3 regions of the Simplicispira sp. 125 genome follow, and region 2 is predicted to be linked to each of the others. Evidence: predicted binding sites of a transcription regulator. Region 2 holds the regulator's gene; each other region holds the start of a gene.
The links. Region 2 encodes NrdR, which represses ribonucleotide reductase genes. Its sites were predicted from a motif close to CACNANATNTNGTG; they were not measured.
Positions count from the first base shown of each region.

Region 1 (4,343 bases), 2.4 Mb from region 2:
GGCGCCGATGCCGCCAAGCGGTGTTCTTGCAGACCGCCGTCGAAAAATCTTTGCGATGAGGATGTGACTTTTTCGTCCCAGTTCAGCATGGTTTTTCCAGTGTTCGGATTATGGAAGCAGCGCTGCAAAATGAAAAGCGCCTATGTGCTGCGCTGCGCTGTTTTGTTGCTTGAAAACACATGTGAGGTCGCCGTTGTATAGCGACCTGTGTACGCAGTGCTACTGACAGGCTTCGCACGAGGGATCGTCGATGGCGCAGAAGCGCACATCGCTGGCGGGCAACGTCTCTTGTGGCGTGCCCGGTGATGCCATGGCGCTATCGTCGCGGCCCGATGCAACCGCGTTGAGCTGGCGCGTGTTGACCGTGCTCATCTCGACATGGGTCGCGCTTTGTGTGCGCAGGTAGTAGGTGGTTTTGAGGCCACGCAGCCATGCGAGCTTGTAGGTCTCGTCGAGCTTCTTGCCAGACGCGCCCGCCATGTAGATGTTCAGGCTCTGCGCCTGGTCGATCCATTTCTGGCGACGCGATGCGGCCTCGACAAGCCAGCGTGGTTCCACCTCGAAAGCGGTGGAGTACAGGGATTTGATCTCTTGTGGCACACGGTCGATGGCGTGCAGTGAGCCTTTGAAATGCTTGAGGTCCATGACCATCACGTCATCCCATATTCCCAGGCGTTTGAGATCGCTCACCAGCTTGTGGTTGATCACCGTAAATTCGCCTGAGAGGTTGGACTTCACGGAGAGGTTGCCAAAGCAGGGCTCGATGGAAGCGTCCACACCCACGATGTTGGAGATCGTGGCCGTCGGTGCGATGGCTACGCAGTTGGAATTGCGCATGCCGTCCTTTGTAATCTTGTGGCGTAGCGCGTCCCAGTCGAGGGTGACCGAGCGATCGACTTCCACATGCCCTCCGCGTGCCTGGGCCAGCAGATCCAGCGAGTCGAGCGGCAGAATGCCCCGTTCCCACAGTGAGCCGCGGTAGCTGGAATAGCAACCCCGCTCGGCTGCGAGATCGGTCGAGGCCCAGTAGGCGTAGTAGCAGATGGCTTCCATGGAGCGGTCGGCAAACTCCACGGCTTCCTCACTGGCGTAGGGAATGCGTAGCTCGTACAGCGCGTCCTGGAACGCCATGAGGCCCAGGCCTACCGGACGGTGGCGCAGATTGGCATCACGCGCCTTTTTCACCGCGTAGTAGTTGATGTCGATGACGTTGTCGAGCATGCGCATGGCAATGCCCACGGTGCGGCGCAGCTTGGCGTGATCGAGCGCCAGTTGGCCATCCGCGTTGCGGATCAGATGGTTGAGCAGGTTGACCGAACCGAGGTTGCAGACGGCCGTTTCGCTGTCGCTGGTGTTGAGCGTGATCTCGGTGCACAGGTTGCTCGAATGCACCACGCCCACATGCTGCTGTGGCGAGCGCACATTGCAGGCATCCTTGAAGGTGATCCAGGGGTGCCCAGTCTCGAACAGCATGGTCAGCATCTTGCGCCACAGGTCGGTCGCCTGGATGGTTTTGCTGGGCTTGATCTCGCCACGGGCGGCCTTCGCTTCATAGGCCACGTAGGCTGTTTCGAATGCGCTGCCGAACAGATCGTGCAGGTCGGGGACATCGGAGGGGGAGAACAGCGTCCACTGGCCTTTTTCCAGCACACGGCGCATGAACAGGTCGGGAATCCAGTTGGCCGTGTTCATGTCGTGCGTGCGCCTGCGGTCGTCGCCGGTGTTCTTGCGCAGCTCCAGAAACTCCTCGATGTCCAGGTGCCAGGTCTCCAGGTAGGCGCACACAGCGCCTTTGCGCTTGCCGCCCTGGTTCACCGCGACGGCCGTGTCATTCACCACCTTGAGGAAAGGCACCACGCCTTGCGATTCGCCGTTCGTACCCTTGATGTGGCTGCCCAAGGCGCGCACGCGCGTCCAGTCGTTGCCCAGACCGCCGGCGTACTTGGACAGCAAGGCGTTTTCCTTGATGGATTCGTAGATGCCATCAAGATCGTCAGGCACCGTTGTCAGGTAGCAGCTCGACAACTGGGAGCGCAGCGTGCCACTGTTGAACAAGGTGGGCGTGCTCGACATGAAGTCGAAGCGCGAGAGCACTTCATAAAATTCGATGGCGCGGGCTTCGCGGTCAATCTCGCCCAGCGCCAGCCCCATGGCCACACGCATGAAAAAGACCTGGGGCAGTTCAATGCGCGTCTTGCGCACGTGGAGGAAGTAGCGGTCATAGAGCGTTTGCAGGCCCAGGTAATCGAACTGCAGGTCGCGCCCGGCCTCAAGGGCCGCACCGAGGCGGGTCAGGTCGAACTGCAGCAGGCGTTCGTCAAGCAGCTGGTTCTCGACGCCTTTGCGGATGCATTGTGGAAAGTAGTCTGCATAGGCCTGCGCCATATCCCCTTGTGCCACTTCGCGGCCCAGCACTTCGCGGGAAATGGTGTGCAGCAGCAATCGGGCCGTGGCAAAGCTGTAGTCGGGGTCTTTCTCGATCAGCGTGCGTGCGGCCAGGATGGCGGCTTTGTGTACTTCTTCCAGCGGCACACCATCGTAGAGATTGCGCAGGGTTTCCTGCACGATGGGTTCAGCCTGGACATCAGTGCCCAGCCCCGCGCACGCGGACTCGATCAGGCCGCGCAAACGGTTCATGTCGAGTGCGACACGTTGGTCGCCATCGATGACATGCAGCGCCGGGGTGCTGGGCGCCTGGGTTTCGGCCTGGCGTGCGCGCTCCTGGGTGCGGCGTTCGCGGTACAGCACGTAGGCGCGAGCGACCTCGTGGTGTTCGCCGCGCATCAGGCACAGCTCCACCTGGTCTTGCACATCTTCAATGTGGAAGGTGCCGCCGCCCGGACGCGAACGCATGAGCGCGCGTACCACGGCCTGCGTGAGCTGATCCACCACCTCGCGCACGCTGGCCGAGGCTGCACCTTGGGTGCCGTGCACCGCCAGAAAGGCTTTCATCATGGCGACGGCAATCTTCTGCGGGACAAACGGCACCACGGCGCCGTTGCGCCGGAGGATCTGGTAGTGCGATAAGTCGGAGGCCGCCGCAGACAGGCGGGCTGGTGTGTGCGCCCCTGCAACAAGGGGCGCAATGGGCGTGGTGGAGATGGGGGTGGCAGCTTGCATGGCGTCCTCTCGTCGAAGGGGTGATAGAGGTCTCTGGCGCCCGAACAGGCCGCCGAAAGACGGGCGGTGAATTGATTGATGATAATCAATTTCACGCTATAGGTGATGTGAAATTCAAATTAATACACTATATGTAGTGTATTTTTGGGCTGGAGATCGTACTGGCTGGGTTGCCGCAGGGGCGCAGGAAAACCGCCCCTGCGAGGTGCGGGGACGGCGCGGACGCCTTGATTCAGGCGTCCTGCTGCTATTTTTTTGTAGGCCGGGGCGTATCAGCGCAGTGGCTGCAGGGTGTGGGCTGGGAAGCGGCGTGCATCCCACGCCAGCAGGCGCTGCAGTTGCGGCCACTGAAACCCTGGCCCTGGGTCGGCCTTGCGGCCGGGTGCGATGTGCTCGTGGCCTGCGATGTGGGCAATGGGATAGCGCTGTGCCAGGTCGGTACACAGCCGTGCCAGGGCGTTGTACTGGGCAGGTTCGAACGTTGCACCCTCCAGCCCTTCGAGCTCGATGCCGATCGAATCGTCGTTGCATTGGCTGCGTCCGCGGTATTGGGATGCCCCTGCATGCCAGGCGCGCTGGTCGCAATCGACAAACTGCCAGAGCGTGCCATCGCGCTCGATAAAGAAATGGGCTGAAACCTGCAGGCCCCGGATGCTCTGGTAGTAAGGGTGGGCGTCCCAGTCCAGGCGGTTCAGGAAAAGGTCTTGCACGGCCTGCCCGCCGTACTGGCCGGGCGGCAGGCTGATGGAATGCACCACGATCAGATCAATCTGCGCCTGTGCAGGTCGGGGGCCGTAGTTGGGCGAAGCCAAGTGCCGGGCGCTGCCGTGCCAGCCCTGCACCCAGACGGAAGGTGTCGGGGTTTCAGGATTCTGCGTCGGCGTTGTTGTCGTCATTGGGCGCGGTAATGTTCAGGCGCGCGATGCGGTAGCGGATCTGGCGCAGGCTGATGCCCAGTCGGGCCGCTGTGGCGGTGCGGTTGAAATGGGCTGCTTGCAGTGCGCGCACCAGAATGTCACGCTCCTGCTGGTCGAGCCAGGCCTGCAGGTCATGGGGAAGCTCGGCGGTGGTGGACGTGGGGGCCGGGTTGCCGGGGGTGATGGGGGGTGCTGCAGGGGTTGCATCGAAGGCGCGGTCGGCAGCCGACGGGCCTGCGGCTTCCACCGTGAGCACATCGCCTTCGCTCAGCGCCACGGCGCGGTGCAGCAGGTTCTCCAGCTCGC
Region 1 is NZ_QEKM01000001.1:3,907,650-3,911,992, forward strand. It holds gene C8D04_RS18250 (ribonucleotide-diphosphate reductase subunit beta) at 1-89, opposite strand, end outside; gene C8D04_RS18255 (ribonucleoside-diphosphate reductase subunit alpha) at 220-3,120, opposite strand; gene ampD (1,6-anhydro-N-acetylmuramyl-L-alanine amidase AmpD) at 3,393-4,016, opposite strand; gene C8D04_RS18265 (sigma-54 dependent transcriptional regulator) at 3,985-4,343, opposite strand, start outside.
Region 1: a site for NrdR is predicted at 3,246-3,259, ahead of C8D04_RS18255 (ribonucleoside-diphosphate reductase subunit alpha). Genes of this name have one in related genera too.

Region 2 (4,343 bases):
GGCCGAAGCCTATGAACTGGGAGCCCGCACCAAACTCGACCCGACGCTGATTCTGGCGATCGTGGCCATCGAGTCGCGCTTTAACCCCTTTGCTCAAAGCCCGGTAGGTGCCCAGGGGTTGATGCAGGTGATGACGCGCGTGCATACCGACAAGTATGAAAGCGTGGGCGGAACCCTGGCGGCTTTCGATCCGATCACTAACCTGCGGGTCGGCGTTAAGGTGTTTCAGGAGTGCATTGCTCGCGCCGGCTCCATTGAAGGTGGGCTGCGTTACTACGTTGGTGCCGCCAATCTGGCGGACGACGGAGGCTATGCCGCCAAAGTACTCGCAGAACACTTCCGACTGAGCCAGGTTGCAGGTGGCCGCCGGATGCCTGTTGCGCCGCCGACTTTGAGCACGCAGGCTCCCGTTATGGCGGTTCCAGCCGTGGCAGCACCTTCGCAGAGCAATCCCAGCGACAAGGTTGCCATGCTCTTGCCCTCGGATCTCTGAGCAGTGGGCGCTCGGTTTGCGGGCACTTTCATCCGTCTGACTCCGCCAGGACCCAGGCTCAGTTAAAATAGCCGAGTACGCGACTGGCGATAGGCGCTCTCTCCCACAGGAGACGGCCGCTGATGTGGAAACCTGCAGGGGCCTGGCCCACTGTGAACCACCGGGGAGCGTGCCGCTGCAGGCACCTGGGTGCGCAGCGTTCCGCCGTTCGCCTGGGCAGCCCTTGCTCTCAAGGGACCTCAAGTTCATAGGACTGCCATGTACCACCGCAACCTTCTTGTCGAACAGACCGACCCCGAACTCTTTGCTGCCATCCAGGCCGAAAACAAGCGCCAGGAAGAACACATCGAACTCATCGCCAGCGAAAACTACGCCTCCCCTGCCGTCATGTGGGCCCAGGGCACGCAGCTGACCAACAAATACGCTGAAGGCTACCCAGGCCGCCGCTACTACGGTGGCTGCGAGTACGTCGATGTCGCTGAGCAGCTGGCCATCGACCGCGTCAAGCAGATTTTTGGCGCTGACGCTGCCAACGTGCAGCCGCACTGCGGCGCCTCGGCCAACGAAGCCGTGTTCCTCGCTTTCTTGAAGCCTGGCGATACCATCATGGGTATGAGCCTGGCCGAAGGCGGTCACCTGACGCACGGCATGGCTCTGAACATGAGCGGCAAGTGGTTCAACGTTGTCTCTTACGGCCTGGACGCCAAAGAAGAGCTCGACTACGACGCCATGGAGCGCAAGGCGCACGAAACCAAACCCAAACTCATCATCGCTGGCGCATCGGCCTACAGCCTGCGCATCGACTTCGCACGCTTTGCCAAGGTAGCCAAAGATGTGGGTGCGATCTTCATGGTGGACATGGCGCACTACGCTGGCCTGATCGCTGCTGGCATCTACCCCAATCCCGTACCCCACGCCGACGTCGTCACCTCGACCACGCACAAAAGCCTGCGCGGCCCGCGCGGCGGCATCATCTTGATGAAGGCCGAGCACGAGAAAGCCATCAACAGCGCCATCTTCCCTGGCCTGCAGGGTGGCCCGCTGATGCACGTGATTGCCGCCAAGGCCGTGGCTTTCAAGGAAGCGCTGCAGCCCGAATTCAAGGTATACCAGCAGCAGGTGTTGAAAAACGCCCAGATCGTCGCTGAAACCCTGACCCAGCGCGGCCTGCGCATCGTCAGTGGCCGCACTGAAAGCCACGTCATGCTGGTGGACCTGCGCGCCAAGGGCATCACCGGCAAGGAAGCCGAGACCGTTCTGGGCAGCGCCCACATGACCATCAACAAGAACGCTATTCCGAACGACCCGGAAAAGCCGATGGTGACCAGCGGCATCCGCGTGGGCACGCCTGCCATGACCACGCGCGGTTTCAAGGACGAAGAAGCACGCCTGACGGCCAATCTGCTGGCCGACGTGCTCGACAACCCGCGCGATGAAGCCCACATCGCCGCTGTGCGCGCCAAGGTCAACGCCTTGACCGCGCGCTTCCCGGTCTACCGCTAACCCTCCCCCGGCAGGCCCGCCATCGGCGCCGATACGATTCCTGATCCAAGGATGTACCGGCTCCGCCGGGCGGCGGGCGCTACCACCGAGAACACCCATGAAATGCCCCTTCTGCAGTCACCATGAAACCCAGGTCGTCGAGACCCGGGTGTCTGAAGACGGGGATTTCATCCGCCGCAGACGACGTTGCGCCACCTGCGAGAAACGCTTTACCACCTACGAGCGGCCTGAAGTCAGCTTTCCCGTCGTGGTCAAAAAAGACGGCCGACGCACCGACTACGCTCGGGCCAAGCTCATGGGGTCGTTCAATATTGCCTTGCGCAAGCGTCCGGTCAGCACGGCGCAGGTGGACTCTTCGATCGAACGGATTGAGGAAAACCTGCTCAACCTCGGGCAGCGCGAAATTCCGTCGAGCCGCATTGGCGAGCTGGTGATGCGCGAACTCAAGAAACTCGACAAGGTGGCCTATATCCGCTATGCCAGCGTCTACCGCAGCTTCGAGGACATTGACGAGTTCAAGACCCTCGTCGATGAAGTGCGGCAGTGAGCGCCTTTTATTGTCAAAATTGCTATTAATAATATAGCTATTTGCACTTATCTGTAAAGCGATAGAGGCATTTTTAGCCATTATTGGTGTCGCTTGCAGCTCTGCACAGCGCTCCACCCAGCGGCACAATGCCGTACCTGTGAAAACCCGCCATTTGCTGCAGCTTGTGCTGCTGTCCGCCCTGTGGGGCGCATCCTTTCTGTTCATCCGTGTGGCCAGTCCCGTGCTGGGACCCAACGTCACGGCGGCGCTGCGCATTGGCCTGGCAACGCTGACCTTGGCGGGCATCATGCGCGCCACGCGCGAACCCTGGCCCTGGCGGCACTGGCGCGAGCTGACTGGCCTGGGCATCATGACCGTGGCCCTGCCCTTCCTGCTCTATGCCTGGGCGGCGCTGCGGCTGCCTGCGGGGTACAGCTCGCTGCTCAACACCATGGTCGTTCCCTTTGGCGTACTGGCTTCAGCCTGGATGAAGGAGGACACCCTCAGCCTGCGCAAATGGCTGGGCTGCCTGTTCGGTTTTCTGGGTGTGGCATTCATCGTTCGGCTGGGGCCCGTCAACCCCACACCCGAGCTGGTGTGGGCCGCCCTGGCCTGCGTGGGCGCAGCAGCCTGCTACGGGATATGTACGCCGTGGATGAAGCGCAGCACCCAGCGCATCAGCCCGTTGGCGATTGCGGCCGGCATCCACGCCACGGCCCTGGTCATGCTGCTGCCGGGTGCCGCCTGGGACTGGCCACAGGCCCGCTTTACCGCCCCGGCGCTGGCTGCGGTGCTGGTGATGGGCGTGGTCACCTCGGGCTTGGCCTACTGGCTCAATCTGCGTGTGCTGAGCCAGATATCACCCGTTGCGGCCATGAGTTCGGCCTTCATGATTCCGCTGTTCGGTGTGACCTGGGGACACCTCTTCCTGGGCGAATCGCTGGGCCCGGGCATCTGGTGGGGCGGTGCACTGGTGCTGCTGGCCACCGCCCTCGTCACGGGCTTCAACCCGCTGCGCATTCTGGTGATCCTGCGCAAGCGCTGAATCCTGCGGCTAAGCCAGCGACGCCTTGATCGGCGGCACCGCCTGCACCACATCTCCGCACTGCGCACGGTGGCGCAGTGCGTGGTCCATCAGCACCAAGGCCAGCAGCGCCTCGGCAATGGGGGCAGCACGGATGCCCACACAAGGGTCGTGGCGGCCGCGGGTAGATACCTCGGCGCTCTGGCCATGGATGTCGATGGTTTCGCGGGGGCTGATGATGGAACTGGTGGGCTTGATGGCCATGCTCACCTCAATGTCCTGCCCCGTACTGATGCCGCCAAGCACGCCCCCCGCGTTGTTGTTGCGAAAACCCTCCGGCGTGAGCGAATCGCCGTGTGTCGTGCCTCGCTGCGCCACGCTGGCAAAACCAGCGCCAATCTCCACACCTTTCACAGCGTTGAGGCCCATCATGGCGTAAGCGATATCGGCGTCGAGCTTGTCGTACAAAGGCTCACCCAGGCCCACGGGCACGCCCGTGGCCTGCACGCGGATGCGGGCGCCACACGAGTCACCTGCCTTGCGCAGCGCGTCCATGTAGTCCTCAAAACGGGCCACGTCCTGCACAGGAGCAAAGAAGGGGTTGTTCGGCACATGGTCCCAGCTCTCAAACGGAATCTCCAGTTCACCCAGCTGCGTCATGCAGGCGCGCAATTGGGTGCCGTATTTTTCGGCCAGCCATTTGCGGGCGACCGCACCGGCTGCCACGGTAGGCGCCGTCATGCGCGCGGATGAACGCCCACCTCCGCGCGGGTCGCGCAGGCCGTATTTGTGCC
Region 2 is NZ_QEKM01000001.1:1,465,511-1,469,853, forward strand. It holds gene C8D04_RS06635 (lytic transglycosylase domain-containing protein) at 1-493, shown strand, start outside; ZMP/ZTP riboswitch at 563-718, shown strand; gene glyA (serine hydroxymethyltransferase) at 752-1,996, shown strand; gene nrdR (transcriptional regulator NrdR) at 2,094-2,543, shown strand; gene C8D04_RS06650 (DMT family transporter) at 2,683-3,570, shown strand; gene aroC (chorismate synthase) at 3,580-4,343, opposite strand, start outside.

Region 3 (4,343 bases), 1.8 Mb from region 2:
CGGCGAGTGGCGGTGCAGCAGGCGCGCAAACAGCTCTTTGCCCACGCCGGTCTCGCCCAGCAGCAGCACCGGCAGGTCCGAGGTGGCGACCAGTTTCATCTCTTGCAGCAGGCGCGTCAGCACTTCGCTCTGGCCCAGGATTTCGCCCTCGTCCAGCGCGGCGCGCAGTGCGGGCTCGTCGGTGGCGTCGCCCGCATAGGGGCTGCCGGCGCGGCTCAGGGCCTGGTTTTCCTGCTCCAGGCGGGTCATGCGGATGGCGGCCTCCACGTGCACCGCGCAGTGCGCCAGCGTAGCGCGTGCAGCGTCGTCAAAGGTGCCGGTCTGCAGCGCGTCGAGCGTCAGCACGCCCCAGGGGCGCCCGTCCATGCGCAGCGCCACGCCCATGCAGTCGTGCACTGGCAGGGGTTCGCCCACCAGGGCGTCGAGCAGGCCGTCGTAGGGGTCGGGCAAGGTGCTGTCGTGGTCGAAGCAGGTGACCTCGCCGCGTGCCAGCAGGGCCGCCAGGCGGGGGTGCTGGTGCACGGCAAAACGGCGGCCCAGTGATTCGCTCACCAGGCCATCGACCACCACCGGGCGCAGGTGTTCTTCTTCCAGCCGCAGCAGGGCCACGGCGCCGCAGCAAAAGTGCGCGCGCAGGCCGCCGATCAGGCGTTGCAGGCGCACGTTGGGTGGCAATTCGGTGGTCAGGTCGGCCAGCCAGGGGGCTTCAAAAAGGGTATTCATAACCTTTTGATGGTATCAATGACCATTGATTTGAAGGGTAAAAATAACCATGATTGGTGTAAACCCTTGATTTTTATGGCGGCCTGGGCTGGCCCGAAGTGTGCAAAAGAGTAGCAGTCCACGGCGGCTTCATGCCTACGTGCCCCTGTTTTCATCACCCTTGGGAGCTTTCACCATGAACATCGATAAATTCAAGCACCAGCACGTCAACATTCTGGGCAGCATTGCCACGCTGCGCCGCCTGGCGCACGCGGGGGTGGCGCACAACGCCACCGAGATCGCCCGGCTGGTAGTGACCATGAGCTCCACCATCAAGCTGCACCTGGCGGTAGAAGACCAGGCCCTGTACCCAGCCCTGCAGCGCGGCAGCAATGCCGAACTGGCCCGCATGGGCCAGCAGTACCAGCGCGACATGGGCCCCATTGCCCAGGCCTATGAGGCCTTTGCCCGCCGCTGGAACCGGCCTGAGAGCGTGCGCCGCGACGAGCAGGGCTTTCGCGACGATGCCAACCAGGTGTTGCGCATGGTGCACGAACGCATGCAGCGCGAGAACCACGACTTCTACCCGCGCATCGAGGCGCTGTAAGCCGCGCCCAGCAAGGCGTTCCGGCCCGTTCCAGGCCCGCCTCGGCGCCTTGCCGTGGCGGGCTTGTTTGTTCTTCATCAAACTACCTGTAGTGTGTTGAATGTATTGTGAACGCTATATGTAGTGTTTTATTGCATTCCAATGATGGAGACGCCCATGGATACCCCGGTCACCGCCTTGCCCCGCGAGGTCATCAAACGCAGCGCAGAGCGCGCCCCTTTTGACGCCCGCAAAATCCGCTCGGCCATTGAGCGTGCAGGCGCCGCCACCGGCGAATTTGCGGCCGACGAAGCCGCCCTGTTGGCCGCCCAGGTGGGCAAGGTGCTCGTCCACCGCTTCCATGGCGAGGCGCCGGGCATCGAGCAGATCCAGGACGTGGTCGAGCAGACCCTGATCGCCGCCAACCACCTGGCGACGGCCCGCGCCTACATCGCCTACCGCGACCGCCACGCCACCCTGCGCGCCGACCACCAGACGCTGGTGAACGTGGAAAGCTCCATCAACGAATACCTCACCCGCGCCGACTGGCGCGTCAACGCCAACGCCAACCAGGGCTATTCGCTCGGTGGCCTGATCCTCAACGTGGCGGGCAAGGTCACGGCCAACTACTGGCTCTCGCACGTGTACACGCCCGAGATTGGCGAGGCGCACCGCAATGGCGACATCCACATCCACGACCTCGACATGCTCAGCGGCTACTGCGCAGGCTGGTCGCTGCGCACGCTGCTCAACGAAGGCCTGAACGGCGTGCCCGGCAAGGTCGAGGCCGGGCCACCCAAACACATGAGTTCCGCCGTGGGGCAGATCGTGAACTTTTTGGGCACGCTGCAGAACGAGTGGGCGGGCGCGCAGGCCTTCTCGTCGTTCGACACCTACATGGCGCCCTATGTGCGGGTCGATGCCATGGATTACGCCAGCGTGCGCCAGTGCATCCAGGAGCTGGTCTACAACCTCAACGTGCCGTCCCGCTGGGGAACGCAAACGCCGTTCACCAACCTCACCTTCGACTGGATTTGCCCCGACGACCTGCGCGAACAGGTGCCGGTGATTGCGGGCAAAGAGATGCCTTTCAGCTATGGCGAGCTGCAGGCCGAGATGGACCTCATCAACCGCGCCTACATCGACGTCATGACCACGGGCGACGCCAAGGGCCGCGTGTTCACCTTTCCCATCCCCACCTACAACATCACCAAAGACTTTCCGTGGGAGAGCGAGAACGCGCAACTGCTGTTCGAGATGACGGCCAAGTACGGCCTGCCGTACTTCCAGAACTTCATCAACTCCGAGCTGGAGCCCAACATGGTGCGCTCCATGTGCTGCCGCCTGCAGCTGGATTTGCGTGAGCTTTTGAAGCGCGGCAACGGCCTGTTCGGCAGTGCCGAGCAGACCGGCAGCATCGGCGTGGTGACGGTGAACTGCGCGCGCCTGGGCTTTTTGCACGCGGGCAACGAGCCCGCACTGCTGGCCGCGCTCGACCGCCTGCTCGAATTGGGCAAGCAGAGCCTGGAGACCAAGCGCAAGCTCATTCAGCGGCTCATGGACCAGGGCCTGTTTCCGTACACCAAGCGCTACCTGGGCACGCTGCGCAACCACTTCAGCACGCTGGGCGTGAACGGCATCAACGAAATGGTGCGCAACTTCACCGGAGACGCGCACGACATCACCAGCGAGCGCGGCCACCAGCTGGCCGTGCGTCTGCTCGACCATGTGCGCGAGCGCATGACGCAATTCCAGGAGGAAACCGGCCACCTCTACAACCTGGAGGCCACCCCCGCCGAAGGCACGACCTACCGTTTCGCCAAGGAAGACAAAAAGCGCTGGCCCGCCATCGTGCAGGCGGGCACGGCGGACAAGCCGTACTACACCAACTCGTCGCAGTTGCCCGTGGGCTGGACGGACGACCCCTTCGAGGCCCTGGCGCGCCAGGAGGTGCTGCAGAGCAAATACACCGGCGGCACCGTGCTGCACCTGTACATGGGCGAGCGGCTGTCGAGCGGCGCCGCCTGCCGCGATCTGGTCAAGCGTTCGCTCACGCGCTTTCGCCTGCCCTACATCACGGTCACGCCCACGTTCTCCATCTGCCCCACGCACGGTTATCTGGCGGGTGAGCACCCGTTCTGCCCGAAATGCGACGAAGAGCGCCTGCAGACCAAGCGGGCCGCACTGGCGGCGTGACACGACTCCATCAAAAAATATGAGTCAAATTGGCCTCTAGCGCTTATCCATCAAGCGTAAGTAGCTATTGATTCAATAGTAAATCAACGGCGGGGCCACACCCCTCCGTTGCCCCCGGGCGGCGCAGCACACGCTGCGGCATGCCCCCTTTTCACCCTGAAGGAGAACATCCATGAGCCACTTTTCCACCACCGAACACCAGGCCCTGTCCGACGTGCAACTGACCGACGCCGAGCGCCAGCCCTGCGAAGTCTGGACCCGCGTGATGGGCTACCACCGCCCGGTCGCCAGCTTCAACATCGGCAAGCAGGGCGAGCACCAGGAGCGCCAATTCTTCGAGGAGAAGTAATTCCATTTCTAAATCAAACGATTACTTTGTCGGCTTCGCTTGTCGTACGCCTGTACTGTCTGCGCTTCGCCTTCGCGTACTCGATTGATTGAGAAACCGAATAACACCCCCTGCGGCGCTGCGCGCCTTCCCCCTCTCCTGCGGGAGGGGGACGCACCCGGTGGCCGGGCAAAGCCCGCTCCACGGGTGCCCTGGCAACACGCTGGACACATGGGTTCAGTGCGATCGGCAGCCAGCACTGCGAAGGCTGCGTCCCTTGATCCTTTAACCGCATGAACCCCACTCTCATCCCCGCCACCCACCTGCGCATCGGCGGCATCACACCGCTCACCACCATCGACTTCCCCGGCCGCCTGGCCGCCGTGCTGTATTGCCAAGGCTGCCCCTGGCGCTGCGGCTACTGCCACAACCCCGAGCTGCTGTGCGCCACCACCCCCGCCACCGTGCCCTGGCCCGAGGTGCTGGCCTTCTTGCAAAGCCGCCAGGGCCTGCTCGACGGCGTCGTCTTCT
Region 3 is NZ_QEKM01000001.1:3,238,228-3,242,570, forward strand. It holds gene norR (nitric oxide reductase transcriptional regulator NorR) at 1-723, opposite strand, end outside; gene C8D04_RS15125 (hemerythrin domain-containing protein) at 899-1,309, shown strand; gene C8D04_RS15130 (ribonucleoside triphosphate reductase) at 1,466-3,484, shown strand; gene nrdD (anaerobic ribonucleoside-triphosphate reductase) at 3,657-3,833, shown strand; gene C8D04_RS15140 (anaerobic ribonucleoside-triphosphate reductase activating protein) at 4,106-4,343, shown strand, end outside.
Region 3: a site for NrdR is predicted at 1,422-1,435, ahead of C8D04_RS15130 (ribonucleoside triphosphate reductase). Genes of this name have one in related genera too.